One region of the Comamonas sp. GCA5 genome, then DNA from elsewhere that is predicted to be linked to it. Evidence: predicted binding sites of a transcription regulator. Region 1 holds the regulator's gene; the other holds the start of a gene.
What was found. Region 1 encodes FNR, which switches genes on or off when oxygen is low (the NO sensors DNR and NnrR bind a similar motif). Its sites were predicted from a motif close to TTGATNNNNATCAA; they were not measured.
Positions count from the first base shown of each region.

Region 2: the regulator FNR is predicted to act here: its motif matches at 2,383-2,396, upstream of SJH88_RS12000 (MBL fold metallo-hydrolase RNA specificity domain-containing protein).

Region 1 is NZ_JAZHFR010000012.1:22,110-26,457, reverse strand. It holds gene SJH88_RS04865 (sulfite exporter TauE/SafE family protein) at 1-321, opposite strand, end outside; gene hemN (oxygen-independent coproporphyrinogen III oxidase) at 327-1,706, opposite strand; gene fnr (fumarate/nitrate reduction transcriptional regulator Fnr) at 1,912-2,637, shown strand; gene SJH88_RS04850 (hypothetical protein) at 2,707-3,012, opposite strand; gene SJH88_RS04845 (FixH family protein) at 3,258-3,545, opposite strand; gene ccoG (cytochrome c oxidase accessory protein CcoG) at 3,621-4,348, opposite strand, start outside.
Region 2 is NZ_JAZHFR010000047.1:10,453-14,800, reverse strand. It holds gene SJH88_RS12005 (SDR family oxidoreductase) at 1-718, shown strand, start outside; gene SJH88_RS12000 (MBL fold metallo-hydrolase RNA specificity domain-containing protein) at 862-2,286, opposite strand; gene SJH88_RS11995 (HD-GYP domain-containing protein) at 2,605-3,732, shown strand; gene SJH88_RS11990 (methyl-accepting chemotaxis protein) at 3,744-4,348, shown strand, end outside.

The DNA.
Region 1 (4,348 bases):
CCAGGCCAGAATCAGCAGATGCATCAGCACCCACACCGGGTGCAGCAAGGAGGTACGGTCAGAAAACCAGGCCACCTGCTCCATCGCCAGGGCAGCCACCGCTCCCAGCATGCCGTAGCCCAGCAAGCGCCCACTGTGGAATTGCAGGGCCGCCCAGCCAGGCACGCCGCGGGGCGCTGTTGCAGCGGCGCCGGCATGCAGGCGCACGGCATGGGCCTGCCCCTGGATGACGGCATGGCAGGGTGCGGCACACATGGCAAGACAATGGGGCCCACCCACGAGCCCCATGAAAAATGCCGTCCAAAGCAGAGAAAGCGCCATAGGGATCAGATGATCCGCGAAAACCTGGCCCGGTTGCGATCTGCCTGCAAATAACGGTCAAACACCAGGGCGACGCCGCGCACGAAGAACCAGCCCTTCTCGGTCACCTTGATGCAGTCGTCCTGGATTTCCACTAGGCCTTCTTCCTGCTGGCTTTCGAGTGCAGCGATTTCCGCCGCGAAATACTGCGGGAAGTCGATCAGCCATGCGTTGTTGATCGACTCGAAGAGCACCTCGCCCTGGCACATGATGGTCATGATCACAGCACGGCGGATCAAGTCATCGCGCGTCAGCGCCAGACCGCGCACCACGGGCAGGCGCCCCTGGTCCAGCAGGTCGTAATACTCTTCCAGCGTCTTGGCGTTCTGGCTGTAGGTGGCCCCCACGCGGCCGATCGCCGAAACCCCCAGCGCAATCAGATCGCAATCCGGCTGGGTGCTGTAACCCTGGAAGTTGCGATGCAAGCGCCCCTGGCGCTTGGCCACTGCCAGCGCATCCTCGGGCAAGGCAAAGTGGTCCATGCCCACATACACGTAGCCCGCGTCGATGAAACTCGCGATGGCCGCCGACAGCATGTTCACTTTGTCTGCCGCAGGCGGCAAGTCCTGCTGCAGGATGCGGCGCTGGGCCTTGAAACGCTCGGGCAAGTGGGCGTAGGCATACAAGGCAATACGGTCCGGGCGCAGTTGCGCCACCTGTTGCAGCGTGCGCGCAAACGATTGCGCATTCTGCTTGGGCAGGCCATAAATCAGGTCCACATTGATGGACTGGAATCCCAGTTCGCGCGCAGCGGCCACCAGATCAAACACCTGCTCGGCGGGCTGCTCGCGGTGCACGGCCTTTTGCACATCGGGATCGAAGTCCTGCACGCCGAAACTCAGGCGGTTGAAGCCAACTTCCTTGAGCACAGCCAGGCGCTCGCGCGTCACCGTGCGCGGGTCCACCTCGATGGAATACTCGCCAGCAGGATCAAAGGCGAAACGCTCGCGCAGCATCTGCCACAGCTCACGCAACTCGTCATCGGACAGGAACGTGGGCGTTCCTCCGCCGACATGGAACTGGCTGACCACCTGCCCCCGCCCGCAGTGCTGCAGGTGCAGATCGACCTCGCGCTCCAGATAGCGCATGTACGTGGCCGCACGCTCATGGTGCTTGGTCACGATCTTGTTGCACGCGCAGTAATAGCACAGCGATTCGCAAAACGGGATGTGCACATACAGCGACATCGGCTGCTTGGCAGCCGCAGCGACTTTGCGTTGCTTCAGAGCCAAGATATAGTCGCTATCACCAAACGCTTCCACAAACCTGTCTGCTGTGGGGTAAGAGGTATAGCGTGGACCAGGTACGTCGTAACGACGCAGGAGTTCGGGTGTGACGACAGTCATGAATCTTTTTTCCTTGATTGTTAGACTGTGCACCAATGGCCCGCAACCATCCTTGACGTGAATCAAGAGGTCTGCGATCAAGCAATGCCACAATTTTGACAAGCATCATTCACCGCAATCCCAGTTGTAACAGCTTCTTTTTTTACCGACTTTTAACGCACCGCGTGACCCGCAAGATCGCCTGCACCACGCCGCGTCCGAGTACATGACCCCTCCAACCATCAAAGTAACCTGTTCCAACTGCAACCTGCGCGAGCTGTGCATGCCCGCGGGGCTGAGTGAGCAGCAGTTGCAGCGCATCGACGAAATTGTGGCCACCCGCCGCAAGGTCAAGCGCGGCGGCACGCTGTTCCGCAACGGGGAGCCCTTCACATCGCTGTATGCCATCCGCACAGGCTTTTTCAAGACCTGCGTGGCTACCGAAGATGGTCGCGACCAGGTGACAGGCTTTCAGATGGCCGGCGAGATCATTGGTCTGGATGGCATCGTGCATGACCACCACACCTGCGATGCAGTGGCCCTGGAAGATGCCGAAGTGTGCGTGATGCCGTTTGACGGGCTGGAGGAGGTGTCGCGCGAAGTGACGGCCCTGCAGACCCACGTGCACAAGGTCATGAGCCGCGAGATCGTGCGCGAGCACGGCGTGATGCTGCTGCTGGGCAGCATGCGCGCTGAGGAACGCCTGGCGGCCTTCATCCTGAATCTGGTGCAGCGTCTGCACGCACGCGGCTTCTCGTCGTCGGAACTGGTGCTGCGCATGACGCGCGAAGAGATCGGCAGCTACCTGGGCCTGAAGCTGGAGACGGTCAGCCGCACTTTCTCGAAGTTCGTCGAAGAAGGTATGGTGGAGGTCAAACAACGCCACGTGCGCATTCTTGATACCGCCGCGCTGCAACGCCTGGTTAACAGCCACCAAGACTGCAACAAATAACCACTGCCGCTGCCTCAGAGCAGGTCCACGAAAAAAGCCTTCCTGCATCAACAGGAAGGCTTTTTTCATTCAAGCGTTGTTGGGATAGCAGGCTTGCAGCCGCTCGGGGTCGCCAAGCCCAGTCGACGGCGCCTGGGCTTGGGCATTGACCGCTGCGCTGGGCAGGGCCAGCACCATGGTCATCCAGCCGGCCACGGCGAAGACCGCCCAGAACGCAAAGAATGCCAGGGTGTAGATGGCCGTGCGCGACAGCTCCACCGTCTGCCCCATCCACAGCATGTCGTGCGGGTCAAACGCCGCAAAGACCAGCATCTCCATCACGCCGGCCGCCACAAAGGCCGGCCAGCCAATCCACATCCAGCGTCGTGTCCACATAAAAGCACTCCTTCGCAAGAGGTTGTACCTAAATTGTGTCCACAGCCGCTGAACCATGCTTGTGGGACAAACACTGAATAAAAAAACATAGCTGCCAGCGCTTGATTCCATTGAATTTCAAATAGTTTTCTATTTGAAACCTACTGATTACATGCGCCAGCAGCTATGTTTTAAGCCAATCCCCTCTGCGCGGTCATGCCCCCGTGCTGCCGAGAACAGCACAAACGGCCTGTCAGCGCGCCGCATCACTTGGGTGCCAGGTTGGGCAAATCGTCCGCAGGGGTGGCGGCGTGGTTGCGCACCGCGTGCGCAGGCGCATGGCTTTTGTCCGGGTTGCGCAATTGCTCGTTGATGTTCACGCCCTTCTGGTAATAGTCGGGGTCCACAACCGGATCCGCGCCACGCGTGGCAATGACCAAGGTGACAATGCCCGCCACCACCACGATGGCAGGACCTGCCAGCACCAGCCACACATGGCCGAACTTCCACCAGGGAGCGGTCGAGACTTCGGGCTTCATTTCAGCTTGAGACATCCTAGACTTTCTGAGAAATAAACAAACACCGCGCACAGTGCCCGAGGGGGCCGTGCGCCAGACCCGCATCCACGGTCAACGCGGCACCAGGAACACGGATTTTTCGGACACCCGGCCCTCACCGCTGCGCGCGTCGATGTCGAACACGATGTGGTGCGAGCCGGGCTCCGCCGCACCGTAGGGAATCTGCACCCGCACGGCCACGCCGCGCGTCTGGGCGGGCAGCACTTCGACCTCGCCCCCTTCGACCAGTTCGATCCCGTTGAGCCCATGCACCTGCACATGGTAGGTCTGGGTGGCCTCGGTGGCGTTCATGACCTGCAGCCGATAGACATTCTCCAGCTTGCCACCGGCCACGATCCGGGCCAGCGAGGCACGGTCGCGGATCACGTCCACCTTCAACGGCTCACGCAGCGCCATGCTCACCACCATCGCCACCGACAGACCGACTAGGACGGCCCCGTAAATCAGCACCCGGGGGCGGGCGATGCGCCGCAGGATCTGGGAGCGCTGCCAGCGCTGGGTGACGGCGTTTTGCGTCGTCAAGCGGATCAGGCCCCGCGGGTAATGCATGTTGTCCATCACGTTGTTGCACGCATCGATGCACAAGCCACAGCCGATGCACTCGTACTGCAGGCCGTTGCGGATGTCGATGCCCACCGGACAGACCTGGACGCAGAGCTTGCAGTCGATGCAGTCGCCCAGCCCCTGGGCCTTGTAATCCGCATCCTTCTTGCGCGGACCGCGTGCTTCGCCGCGCACGGTGTCATAGCTGACCACCAGCGTGTCCTTGTCAAACATCG
Region 2 (4,348 bases), on a different contig from region 1:
GGCACTGATCACCGGCGGTGACTCCGGCATTGGCCGCGCCGTGGCCGTGCTGTTTGCCCGCGAAGGGGCCCATGTTGCGATTGCCTATCTGAACGAACACAAAGACGCCAAAGCCACTTGCCAGCATGTGCAAGCTGAAGGGGGCGCATGCATCTTGCTGCCCGGTGACGTGCGCGACCCGGCGTACTGCACACAGGCGGTGCGCAAGGTGGTCAAAAAATTTGGTGCGCTCAATATTTTGGTCAACAACGCGGCATGCCTTGTACAGGCAGAAAGCCTGGAGCAGCTTGATGATGCCAATCTGGCGGCCACGTTCCAGACCAATATTTACGGCTACATCCACATGGCCCGCGCCGCCTTGCCGCATATGCAGCGTGGGGACTGCATCATCAACACAGGCTCTGCGGTTGGCATCAGCGGCTGCCCCTATTCCATGGACTACGCCGCCAGCAAAGGCGCGGTGCATGCGTTTACCAAATCGCTGGCGCTGAACGTGGCCGAGCGCGGCATTCGCGTCAACGCCGTGGCGCCCGGGCCGGTCTGGACTGCGCTGACCCCGGGCAACAGCAGCGAAGATGATTTCGCCAACTTTGGCGCTGACACCGTGTTAGGCCGTGTGGCCCAGCCCGAAGACATTGCCCCGGCCTATGTGTTTTTGGCGGCACCCGCTTGTGCCAGTTGCATCACGGGAGTAGTGATGCCAGTGTCAGCCGGCTAAGGCTGCCACTCCGCTACCTGGCCTGCGCTGCGTGCACCAGCAGACAGCTGCATAAAAGATGAGCTATCAGCGCTTATCAATACTTACTTTCAGAGAGAAAACCATCTGAATTCAAGCATATACAAGCGCCAACAGCTATTTTTTTATGAGCCGTTTGCAGACAACCCTTGCAGCGCAAAGCGCTCGCCCAGCTCTGGCACCGTGACCGTATGGCCATGCTGGCTGCGCAACTCCTTGGCCAAGGCCTGCGCGGCCTGCGGTTCGCCATGCACCACATAGGTGTGGCGCGGCGCAGGATGGAAGGCGCCGGCCCAGTCCAGCAATGCCTTTTGGTCGGCATGCGCAGAAAAACCGCCCAGCGTATGCACCGATGCACGCACATCAATTTGCTCACCGAACATGCGCACCTGCTTGACGCCGTCCACCAGCCTGCGCCCCAGCGAGCCATAGGACTGGAAGCCACAGATCACCACCGCGCACTCTGGGCGGCCAATGTTGTTGCGCAAATGGTGCAGCACGCGACCAGCATCGCACATACCGCTGGCAGAGATGATGACGGCACCACTCTTGATGCGGTTGAGCTTGATGGATTCCTCCACATCCTGAATGAAGTGCACATGCTGCACATCGGGCAGCTGGCGTGCCGTGCCCATGAGCTGCTTGGCCTCTTCATCAAAGACGGCAAAGTGGTGCATGGTGATTTCCGTGGCCGCCACGGCCATTGGGGAATCAACAAAAATTTCCACCGGTGGCAAGCGCCCTTGCTGCATCAAATCGATGAAGTGATACAGCAGCTCTTGCGTGCGCCCCACGGCAAAAGCGGGAATCACCACATTACCGTGCGGCACCGTGCGGGTCACGATGTCCACCAGTTCACTGAGCGTGCTGGCGTTGTCCTTGTGCAGGCGGTCGCCGTAGGTCGACTCAATCAGCAGCACATCGGCTTCTTGCACTGGTGTGGGGTCGCGCAAAATCACGCGCCCAGGCTGCCCCAGGTCACCACTGCTGACCAGTTTCTGCGTGCGGCCATGGGCATCGCGCAGCCACAGCTCCACAATGGCTGAGCCCAAGATATGGCCCGCATCCTGAAAGCGCACCTGGACACTGGGGTGTACTTCAAACTTCTTGCCATATGGCTTGGCTTTGACCAGCTCCAGCGTTCGCGCCACATGCGCCAGCGAGTACAGCGGCGGCAGCACATCACGCTCGTGTTTTTTACCCTCTCGCTTGCGTCTAGCGGCACGCTCGGCATCCATGATTTGGATGTGCGCGCTGTCTTTGAGCAGCACTTCCAGCAAGTCTTGGGTGGCAAGCGTGGTGTAAATCGGCCCCTTGAACCCTTGGGCCACCAGCTTGGGCAACAGCCCGCTGTGGTCAATGTGTGCGTGGGTCAGCACCACAAAGTCAACACTTGATACATCAAAAGCGAACGCATTTTCATTGTGGGCATCGGCCTCTTGCCCACCTTGCGCCATACCGCAGTCCAGCAAAAAGTTGCAACCGTGCGCCTCAATCAGAAAACAAGAACCTGTGACAGCTTGTGCTGCACCATAAAAGCTGATGTGCATAAAACGTAGGCCATAAAGCGCGAAAGAGCGATGCACCCAATCTAACAGTTGCCGCCCGATAGGCACAGCAGGAATGACCACCCCAAGGCAAAGCACTTAACACACATCAAGACATCGAACCCCTGCTGTACACAAAGCATGGTCTGCGCAATACGTCAAAACGCTGGAGCACTGCCTGCATTTGACCCTTGTCACTCATTGCGTTACAAATTGTTAAGAAGTCACGTAATTGGTTTAGAACTCGGCTTTTGATTTTTATCCGCCTCAAAGCCCCGAATGCGCCGAGTTCTGCTCAGTGAGTTACTGCTTGACAAACCATTGCCGTGGTCGCTCTACGACGAGCACGGCAATCTGCTGCTGCGAGAAGGTTACGTCATCAGCATCCCCCGCCACCTGGATTCGCTCCTCAAACGTGGTGCCTACATCCAAACCACCCCGATTGCATCGGCGTTCATCGAGCCGCAGAGCAACACCAGTACGCAAACCCAGTTTGCCTTCCGGGCCAGCAGCCTGCCTTCGGTGCAACCCGTGTTTGGCCGTGCAGAGGCCTTGGCCCAAACCCTCAAGCGCCTGCACCAGCATCTGCAAGCGCATACTTTGCAAGCCGCGCTGCGCGACATCGTGCGCAGCTTGGCCCACTCGGTGATGCAAGCCTGTGCCGATGATGCAGATGCCTTGCTGGCGGCATTCCACCTTGACAGGCAGTCCCCTTACATCGTCATCCAACAGTTGCTGGGATGCGCACTCACAGAAATCGCCGCACGCGACATGGGGCTGGAAGCGCCTACCCGCCTGTCGCTGGCCTGCGCCAGCTTGACGCGCGATATCGCACTGCTGCCCTGGCAGGCCCAGCTCGACATGCAAACCCATCGTTTGGATGCCAACCAGAACGCCTTGATACGTGTACACCCCATCCGCTCTGCAGAAATTTTGCAGGAAAACGGTGTGGATGACCCGCTGTGGCTGGAGTTGGTGCGCCAGCACCACGAGCGCCTGGATGGCACCGGCTATCCCCATGGAATAAGCGGTGACGCCATGCTGCCGGGCGCCCGCTTGCTGGCGATTGCCGACTCTTATGCCGCCATGGTCACACCCCGGCCCAACCGCGAAGGCCGCCTGCCCAAAGATGCACTCAAGGCGCTGTACTTGCAACGCGCCAGCTTGTATGACGAAGCGCTGCTGCGCCTGTCCGTCGGCGCACTGACCACATTGCCACCGGGCACGATGGTGCGTCTGGCCAACGATGAATTGGCCGTCGTTCGCTCACGCCCCAAGAAGGGCGAACCCATGGAGTTGTGGGCGCTCTACAGCCAAAACGGCATGCCCATCATGACGCCGCAACGCCGCGATGCCAGCACCCCTGCACACGCCATAACCGACGTCCTGCGCATCGAAGACTGCCGCTCGGCAGCCTTGGTGATGAAACGTTTTTGGACCCATTCCTAAACCACGCAAGCATGAAGAAAAACCTCCCTGTCACCACCCAGCAAGTGGACATTGCGCCGGACATCACCTTGGTTTCCAAAACCGACCTCAAAGGCATCATCACCTATGCCAATGAAGCCTTTATCGAAGTCAGTGGTTTTGCACTGGAAGCGTTGCAAGGCCACAGCCACAACATCGTGCGCCACCCCGACATGCCGCCTGCGGTGTTTGAGGACATGTGGAAAGTGCTGCACAGCGGCAAACCTTGGCAGGGCTTGGTCAAAAACCGTTGCAAAAACGGTGATTTTTATTGGGTGGACGCTTGCGTGGTGCCCGTTCGGCGCAATGAACAAACGATTGGCTATATGTCGGTGCGCAAACGCGCCGAGCCTGCAGCCATAGCCCACGCGCAGACCCTCTACCAACAAATTACCCTCAACGGCATGCCCCCCACATGGAAGCTACCGCCATGGCTGGGCATACGCTTTGGCATGCGCGCTGGCACCATCTTTGTGGCCTTGCTCATGCTGGCAGGCGGCGCTTTGGGCATTGGCGGACTGAAGCTGGCAGACGCAGCCTTTGCGCGGATGTACCACCAGCAATTTGAGCCGGCCATCGCCGTGGGACAAATTGAGGC